Regions from separate parts of the Actinoplanes awajinensis subsp. mycoplanecinus genome, predicted to be linked through region 1. Evidence: riboswitches for the same ligand, from Rfam matches in the RefSeq annotation. Region 1 holds a riboswitch; each other region holds the start of a gene.
What was found. A riboswitch is a leader RNA that binds a small molecule or an ion and turns the genes downstream of it on or off. The one in region 1 is predicted to bind cyclic di-AMP.
Positions count from the first base shown of each region.

Region 2: it holds a riboswitch for cyclic di-AMP, as region 1 does, so the genes downstream of both, ADL15_RS29220 (LysM peptidoglycan-binding domain-containing protein) here and ADL15_RS20240 (coiled-coil domain-containing protein) in region 1, are expected to answer to the same signal.
Region 3: it holds a riboswitch for cyclic di-AMP, as region 1 does, so the genes downstream of both, ADL15_RS42255 (C40 family peptidase) here and ADL15_RS20240 (coiled-coil domain-containing protein) in region 1, are expected to answer to the same signal.
Region 4: it holds a riboswitch for cyclic di-AMP, as region 1 does, so the genes downstream of both, ADL15_RS21840 (LysM peptidoglycan-binding domain-containing protein) here and ADL15_RS20240 (coiled-coil domain-containing protein) in region 1, are expected to answer to the same signal.

Region 1 covers NZ_LLZH01000178.1:79,969-82,159, reverse strand. The annotation lists gene ADL15_RS20245 (coiled-coil domain-containing protein) at 1-362, opposite strand, end outside; cyclic di-AMP (ydaO/yuaA leader) riboswitch at 368-505, opposite strand; cyclic di-AMP (ydaO/yuaA leader) riboswitch at 714-845, shown strand; gene ADL15_RS20240 (coiled-coil domain-containing protein) at 851-1,885, shown strand; gene ADL15_RS20235 (glycoside hydrolase family 65 protein) at 1,959-2,191, opposite strand, start outside.
Region 2 covers NZ_LLZH01000281.1:143,075-145,265, forward strand. The annotation lists gene ADL15_RS29215 (hypothetical protein) at 1-742, shown strand, start outside; gene ADL15_RS29220 (LysM peptidoglycan-binding domain-containing protein) at 750-1,250, opposite strand; cyclic di-AMP (ydaO/yuaA leader) riboswitch at 1,294-1,499, opposite strand; gene ADL15_RS29225 (DUF6174 domain-containing protein) at 1,741-2,191, shown strand, end outside.
Region 3 covers NZ_LLZH01000318.1:167,495-169,685, reverse strand. The annotation lists gene ADL15_RS42260 (Mur ligase family protein) at 1-306, opposite strand, end outside; cyclic di-AMP (ydaO/yuaA leader) riboswitch at 762-890, shown strand; gene ADL15_RS42255 (C40 family peptidase) at 990-1,730, shown strand.
Region 4 covers NZ_LLZH01000211.1:42,234-44,424, forward strand. The annotation lists gene ADL15_RS21835 (saccharopine dehydrogenase family protein) at 1-727, opposite strand, end outside; cyclic di-AMP (ydaO/yuaA leader) riboswitch at 1,047-1,226, shown strand; gene ADL15_RS21840 (LysM peptidoglycan-binding domain-containing protein) at 1,228-1,908, shown strand; gene ADL15_RS21845 (YybH family protein) at 1,967-2,191, opposite strand, start outside.

The sequences.
Region 1 (2,191 bases):
GTGAGCAGCGCGCTCAGCGGGCCCAGGCGGCCCATCGAGTACGCCTGCTGGGCGTACTGGTTCAGCGCGGCCTGCTGCGGGCCGAGGGCCGCGTCCAGCTTCTTCAGATCGGCGGAGAGTTTGGTCTGCTGCGCCTTGGACGCCTTCAGCTTGGCCTTCGCCGTGACGTAACCCTTGGAGGCGTCTTCGAGTTTGTCGAGCAGGGACTTCGAGCCACCCTCCCCGTCGTCACCGGACTCACCGGGCGCGGCGAGCGGGCGGGGGGCCGCGGCCGCCGGCGAGGCGGCGCCGGTGATCCCGCAAGCGGCGACCAGCAGCGCGAACACGGCCACCCATCGTCGCCGCGCAGTCACATGCTGCACTGGCTATTTCCTTCCGTCGGCCGCCGGTCGGGTTAGCTGACGGGTTCGGGACGAAGGAAATCCCTACCGCAATTGTGCGGATTCACCCCGGAAGAAACGTGGATCCCCGGCTCGCTGCGTGTGCGATTAGGCGGCGGTCCCCACGCGGGAACCGGGACCGACCATACCCACTCGATCGACGATTCAACAGTTCCGGTACCGAATGCGACGGCGTGGTCACCTGTCGTGATGCGATTACAGAAAGTCGTTGATTGGTAACCCTTTTATTGCTTTTCCCGATCCTGATACCACGCGATATCTCAGGTAAACTGGCCGCCGGTCCTGCCAGGACGGCACCGCCCCCGAGTTGCCGGCAGGCCGCCGCCCAATCGTCGTCAGACGAACCGGGGAACCAGGTAGTTGGGGTGAATCCGCTCTATGCGGTAGGGATAGCTTCCGTCCCGAACCCGTCAGCTAACTCGGTCGGCGGTGACTAGGAAGGATTGTTGATGACCGCACGTCCCCGCCGGTGGCTGATGCTTGCCCTGGCGCCGCTCGTGGCCACCGCGATGTTCGTCGCACCGGTCATGCCGGCACACGCCGCTCCCGGCGGCAGTTCGTCGACCCCCGACGAAGGCCAGGCGAGCGACGACCTCTCCGATCAGATCGAGACCACCAACCGGCGGTTCGTGAACGCCAAGGCCGCGGTCGCGGCCTCGAAGAAGAATCAGAAGGCGCTGGCCGCCCAGATCAAGACCGCCGAGGCGCGCCGCGACGCGCTGACCCCGGAGGTCAACCAGATCGCCCGCCAGCAGTACCAGATCGGCAATCTGAGCTCACTGAGCTTCCTGCTCCGCGCCGACTCCTCGTCCGACTTCCTGGACAAGGCGGTCACCCTGGAGGAGATCAACAAGCTGCACGACGCGAAGCTGCACGAGCTGAACTCCCTGCTCGAGCAGATCACGTCGGACAAGACCCGCCTGGACGCCGAGGTCAAGACCGAAGAGCAGCAGCTCTCGGTGCAGACGAAACTGCACGACTCGGCCGAGGGGCAGCTCGAGCTGCTCGGCGGCGGCACCGGCATCAACAAGACCATCACCGAGGGTTTCGTCGACGCGAAATCCCCGATCGCCTCGCCGGCACCGCGCAACTCCAGCGGCGGTTTCTCCGCGGAGTCCTGCAACCAGATCGACCCGACGACCAACGGGTGCATCACCAAGCGGACTCTGCATCTCCTCAAAGAGACGAAGAAGGCCGGCTTCAATCTGTTCGTCGGCTGCCACCGCGACGGCGGCCCGTTCGAGCATCCCAAGGGCCGGGCCTGCGACTGGTCACTGCAGAAGACCGGGTTCTCGGCGGCGCACAACGACAAGATGATGCGGTACGGCAACGACCTCACCGCGTTCCTGGTGCGCAACGCCGACCGGCTCGGCATCTACTACGTGATCTGGTACAAGCAGATCTGGTTCCCGGCGACCGGCAACTGGCACGCCTACCACGGGCCGAGTGATCACACCGACCACGTGCACGTGTCCCTGCTGTAGCCACGCGGGCAACGAGAACGGCCCCCCACCCTTTCCGGGTCGGGGGCCGTTCTCTGTTTCGTACGCTAAAAAATCAGTGCGTCGTGGCGCGCCGCACCGGAGCGCGACCGGCCGGCTGGGTCGGCGCCGGACCGGCCGGGACCGCCGTCGGGATCGCCATGGTCACCGGACGGACCTGGGTCACCTCGATCTCCTTGCCGTGGTGCATCAGCGTGAGCCGGGCCGAGCCGCCACCGTTGCGCAGCGAGTAGGTGACCTCGTCGGCGGTGACGTTGACCCGCAGCCGCAGCCCGTGCCAGAGCAGCG
Region 2 (2,191 bases), on a different contig from region 1:
CCGGGACGACTTCGTCGGCGTCCAGGTCCAGGGCGCCGAACGGATCCAGCAGCTCGTCGTCCCGCGTGTCGTCGAGCACCCGCCGGGCGAGGAGATCCCGCCCGCGATGATCCGCGGCTCGGTCACCACCCTCGCGGCGCAGTCACCGGCCGCGCCGCTCGACCTGCCCGAGGAGCTGACCGCGGAGCTGGTGCGCCGGCTGCGCCGCAAACCCGCCGACGCGGTCCGGATCGCGGTCGGGCTGCGGATCGCCGAGACCTGGCGGCTGCCGGACGGCTTCGAGCTGCCGCTGGTCTACGACGTGGCGCCGGGCAAGACCCAGGGGTACGTCACCGACGAGACCACCGGCGCGCCGCTCAGCGCGCTGCACGCCTGCCGCAACCACCACCTCACCGGCGCCCTCGACTGGTGCACGCACTGCCTGAACCCGACCTGCCGGCTCTGCTCCGAGGCGGTCCGCCCGTGCCGCCTGTGCCAGGGCACGGTCTGCGGCGACTGCGTGGCCACCCCGGACGGCCGCTGCCCGGCCTGTGCCGCTCTCACCAAGGTCGGCATGTTCCAGCGCGGCCGCTACGGGGTGTCCGCGAGCGGCGCCGTGTGGCACGGCGCCGCCACGAACGTCCAGGTGACCGTGCGTCAGGAGCGCAACTACTGGTCCCTCGAGCGCTGGGACCGCTACGACCGGGTCACCTTCCCGCTCGATCCGCACACCGTGCAGACCCTGCGGGGCTGGCTGGCGTGAGCGGAGGTCAGAGCCGGATGCGCTGACCGGGGAAGATCCGGCTCGGGCTGCTCAGCCGGTCCTTGTTGAGCGCGTAGAGCGCCCGCCAGCCTCCCTTGACGTGATAGCGCTTGGCGATCTTGGCGAGCGTGTCACCAGACTTGATCACGTAGGTCTTGCCGCTCGCCTTGGCCTTCTTCGCGGGCTTGGCGGTCGCCTTCTTGTAGACGCCGGCCTTCTTGCCGCACACCGGCCACGGGCTCAGGCCGCGCTTCGCGTACAGCTTGTTGGCGATCTTGATCTGTTCGGCCTTGGTGGCCTTGTCGGCGGTCGAGGCGTACCTGGCCCCGCCGTTCGCCTTCCACGTGCCGCGGTCGAACTGCAGACCGCCGTAGTACCCGTTCCCGGTGTTGATGTGCCACCTGCCGCCGGACTCGCACTTGGCGACCACGTCCCAGTTGACGCTGGCGGCCAGGGCCGGAGCTGCCGGTGCGAGCAAGAGGCCCGCTCCGGTCACGCCGGCGGTCACCAGGCTGAGGGCAGCAAGGCGCGTTCGTCTACCGATCCGAGACATGGAAATTCCTCCACGCCTACGAGGTGAGCTGTCGGGTTCGGGCAGAGTGGCCCGGCCGTCCTATGCGGCTTCACCCCAAGACGCGCCCCCTGTCACCCGTTTCGGAAGCCGGCCGACTCCCGAACCGTGCGCGGTGCGCGCCGGAAAACGTGGTTCCCCCGCTCCTGCCATCTCTTCGTGTCTGTGGATCGGCGGCAGGACTCGGCGGTCCGTCCACAGTGCCCGCCATCGCGGGACGACCGACGGTAACCACACCGGACGGGCATCGACCAAGTTTTACGTACCTAATAGTGACGTTCTTCACGGTATTGGACCGATTTGATCTTGTTCGTGACCTGGAATGACAGGCATTTCCGACACCCGAGGTTCCGTCCCTCCTGTCGTTATGCCGCAGCTCCGGCAGAAGGCGCGGAACCGGCGCCGGTCACCGTGCGTCGAACACCACATGACCGATCTCCGGCCGCGCCGGGCCGCGCTGCTCACCGTCACCGCCGCCCTCACCCTTTCCGGGTGTTCGAGCACCCCCTCCGGTACGACCGTCCGCGCGGTCGCCGGCACTCTGCCCGACCATTACTCGTACGTCGTCACGGCGAGCTGTGGCGAACGCGCCGTGATCGGTACTTTCCGCATCGTGGTCCGTGACCGCGACGTCGTGGTCTCGGCGGAACCCGCCGACCCGGAGTCGACCGTGCAGGTGCCGCTCGCGTCGTTCCCGACCCTGAAGTACATCGTCGAGCAGGTCGAGTCGGCGGAACCGGACGCGGTGGTCGAGTTCACCACCGACGCGGCCGGCCGCCCCGCCCACGTGTCGATCGACCACCGTCCGAACGCCATCGACGACGAGGAGTGCTACGACATCACCGACATCCAGCCGCTGCCGTCCGCCCCGGTCGCGT
Region 3 (2,191 bases), on a different contig from region 1:
CGGGGTGTGCCCCTCCTTGGCCAGCGCCGAGGTGTGCCCGGAGGGCATGTTGGCGCCGAACGAGTTGGTGGCCACCCGGCCGAGCACGCCGACCGCGGCCGCGGTGAGCCGGGTGGTGGTGGTTTTGCCGTTGGTGCCGGACACCAGGGCGACGGCACGCCCTGAGGCGAGGTGGGTCAGCAGGTCCGGATCGATCTTGAGGCCGATCCAGCCGCCGATCACCGACCCGTCGCCGCGTCCCGCGGCCCTGGAGAGAGCGGCCGCCGTCTTCGACGCGGTGGTCGCGACTATGGCCCGCAGGGGCATCTTCCCGTCCGTCACGCAGCGAGGGTACCGGAACCAAGGGTGACGTCGAGTTGCCGGAAGGCCCGGAACCCCTTTCGCCCGTACGGCTTATTGCGTTTGCGCCGCTGACCGGCGTGGTGGTGTCACGAACGGGTTACCACCTGAGTTTTTATGTGTTCTGGTTCACCGGCTTTCCTCGACGCAGTGTGTTTGGTTGAACACTCTGCGCGATGACATTTGTCTCGCGGAGGTAACAAACTGGACAGGGCCTGATGTGCCAATCACTTTGTGTAACTGAATCGCACCTGACGATCATGGGTTCGTTCGGGTACCAAGGATCAGCCGGCGGCATCCGCTCGCCGGCCGCACCGGACGGTTCACGCCGAGCCCTGCCCCGATCCCGAGGGTGCGACGCCGCAACACCAGATCGACCAGACGAGGCAATCGGGGGCAGGGACGGGGGAACCAGAAACCCGGTCCGTACCGAGCCGCGCGACACCGGCGGCGCCATCGGTGGGGGCCTTGGGGTGAAGCCGCGAAAGCGGCCGGGCAACCTTCCCGCCCGAACCCGACAGCTAACCTCGCAGGCGTGCCGGAGGGATCTCCTTACCGTGCACCAACACAGTTCGAGCCGTAACCGCCGCATGTCCGGCGCCGGTACCGTCGCACTGTCCCTGGGCCTCTGCCTCTGTGCAGGTCAGCTCGTGGCCACGTCACCCGCTTCGGCGGCCACCACCACGACGCCGGTCGCCGCCACCACGGTGACCACGACCACCACCGCCGCGGCGGTGAAGGTGAAGCCCAGGCTGAGCAACAAGCTCAGCACCCGGAAGCTCCCCTGGGGCTCCAGTCTCAAGGTCACCGCCAAGGTCATCAACCCGAACACCGGGAAGGTCGCCAAGGGCACCGTCCGCTTGCAGGGACTTCGCAACGGCAAGTGGGTGACCTGGGACACCGAGACCGTCCGCAACGCCAACGGGACGGTCACTCTCAAGGCCGCGCCGAAGACGTCCGCGTACGTCCGGACGCTCTTCACCGGGACCGGCTACAGCCAGGCGGCCACCAAGGGCGTCAAGGTCACGGTCAAGGCCAGTGGCGCTAAGATCCTCGCCGAGGCGAAGAAGCACAAGGGCGCGCTGTACAAGTTCGCGGCCGCCGGACCCAAGCGGTTCGACTGCTCCGGCTACACGCTGTACGTCTACAAGAAGGCCGCCGGCAAGAAGCTGCCGCACAAGGCCAACTCGCAGCAGCACTACGGCAAGTCGGTCAGCAAGTCCAACAAGAAGGTCGGCGACCTGATCGTCTTCCGGTCGGGCTCGTACGGCTACCACGCCGGCATCTACGCCGGCGGCGGCTACATGTACGACTCGCCGCACACCGGCGCCCGCGTCGGCAAGCACAAGATCTACGGCAGCAACTACGTCGTGCGCCGGCTGGTCGCCTGACCGTGCCCCGGCACGGGGAACGGTCAGTGGACTCGGCGCTCGGTCGCCCGCGGTGCTGCGGGTGTCCGGAAAGCCCTCGGCGCCGAGGGTGCTAGGTCGTTCGGCGGTGCCGAGGGTGCTCCGCTGCCCGACAGCACCTAGTAAGTAAGGAAACACCGCCAGTGGGGCGCGACCCGATTCCGGGCCGCGCCCCACTGGCGTTCCCGTCCCCCGCCCCGCCTGCCCGCCTGCCCGCGGCCCGGCTGGTGCTCACGGCTGTCTCACGAGCGCCGAGCCGACCGTGAGCACCAGCCGGGGCCGCGAGGCGCGCCGGTGCCGCGCCGAGACGGGAACATCGCGCGGGCTGCGCTCCCCGGCGCTGCGGTCGTGGGTACTCACTGGGTTCGGTCGACGAGCGGTGGCAGTCGTCATCTGGGCCGCGATACTCACCGTGGGCGCTCGCCAAGGGCAGTCGGCTGGTC
Region 4 (2,191 bases), on a different contig from region 1:
GCGCGAGCCGTCCGCGCAGTCGCGGGTCCACGTCGGAGGCCGGGAACGTGTCCATGTCGCTCTGCCGGCCCACCTTCGGCTCGGCGGCCCGGTCCGGGCTGAGCGAATACGGACTGCCGGCCACCCGGCGCAGCGAGGGGTCCTTCTTCATCACGTCGACCTGGTTGCGCATCGAGTCGATGGTGCCGCCGCTCACCCCGCCGCTCAGGCTGGTCACCACGAGCGTGGTGTCGGTGAGCTCCCCCGCGCCGTCCTGCTCGATCAGTTGATGCAGGACGTGCACCCCGATGTCGGACGGAATGGAGTCGAAGCCGCAGGAGTGCACGATCCGCGCACCGGTACTGCGGGCGAGCTCATGGTTCTCGTCGATGCTGTCCCGGGCGAACAGCACCTCACCGGTCAGATCGACATAGTCGGTGCCGGACACGGCGCAGGCGTGCGCGAGGGGACGGCCGTACTTCGCGTAGGGACCGACGGTGGTGATGATGACCTGCGCGCGTCCGGCCAGGGTGGCCACCGCGTCGGGATCGGTGGCGTCCGCGATCAGAACCGGCCAGTCGACGTTCAGCCGAGAGCGGAGCGCCTCCAGTTTCTCCGGTGAGCGGCCGGCCAGTGCGATACGGGTGCCGGCCGGTGCGAATCCGGCGAGATGCTTTGCCACGAGGGCCCCGACGAAGCCGGTGGCACCGTAGACGATCACCTCGAAGTCACGTGAACGATCGCTCATGGTCCGAGATTGTGCACCCCGGACCGCAGCGGCGGGACATCCGGACGCCACAAAAGAACCGAACAAGCAGCGGTGACCCGAAAAAAGCCGCTGTTTACCCACTCCCGACCGGGCTATGCAGACTGACAACGGGTTTCCCCCGTACGGCCGACCACGGTGGTGGAAAGTCTCCCCTCCACTCAAGAAAACGGGTGGTTGTCGGACCAAAGGCAGATCAAAGCGGCTAATTTGTGAGAACAAAGTCACCAGCCCCGCTATCGGACGTGGTCAGGTCCGTGATGCGGTGGCTACCGTCGGCAGTCCGCACTAGCGGACACCGTGGCCGGAACGCCGAGTCCTGCCTGCTGGTCACGGTCAACAACACACAGGCATGGAGCGGGGGACCCACAAGTTCTCCGGCGCGCTCCTCGGAGCGTGCCTCGGGGTGAAGCCGCACCTAGCGGCCGGGCTCCTCGGCCCGAACCCGACAGCTCACCTCGCAGGCGTGGAGGGAAAACTTCATGCTTCACCTGAACAAGCGGGTTCGTCGTGTCCTCTCCCGGCGAGCCCCGGCACCGCGCGCCCATTTTCGGGCCGCGCAGGTCACGTCCACGCAGCCCGGGCACACACGCACCCGGCTGAAACGTGCGCTCGGCATCACGGTGGCCGGCCTGGCCGGCGCCATCGGCCTGCTGGCCGTGGAAGCCGCACCAGCCAGCGCCGCGCCGAACGTCAACTGGGACGCCGTCGCCAAGTGCGAATCCGGCGGGAACTGGAGAATCAACACCGGGAACGGCTATTACGGCGGTTTGCAGTTCAGCCGCGGCACGTGGCGCTCGCACGGCGGCGGCTCCTACGGCTCCACGGCCAATCTCGCCTCCAAGACCGAGCAGATCACGGTCGCCGAGCGGGTGCTGCGCAACCAGGGCATCGGCGCGTGGCCGACGTGTGGCCGCCGCGGCCTCACCCAGTCCCGGAAGACCGCCACGGTACGGACCACCTCGGTGAGCCCCTTCCGCCTAGCGGCCTACACCAAGCCGCTGACGGCGGGGCGCACCTACGTGGTGAAGCGCGGCGACACGCTCTCCAGCCTCGCCGCCCGCTATCACGTCCGGGGTGGGTGGAAGGCGCTCTACCGCGCCAACGCCGGCCGGCTGAGCAGCCCGAACCACCTCCGCGTGGGACAGCGCCTGGCGTTCTGACCAGCGGTTGCGGGGTCCCTCGGCAAGGGACCCCGCGCCCGGTCAGCTCTCGATCGGGTCAGCTGGGCGGCCGGGTGAACTCCGGCTGGTCGAGCACACGCAGCCAGGAACCGTCGGGCTGCCGGCGCACCACCTGCGCCCGCGCCCCGGCGCCGTCTTTCGGCGGGGTCGAGGTGAGGGCCAGGTCGCCGCTGATCAGCGTGGGCAGCGGCGGCTCCGGCTCGAACCGCGGCATCCTCGGCAGCACCTCGGCCCAGAACTTCTGGATCGCCGCGCGGCCGAC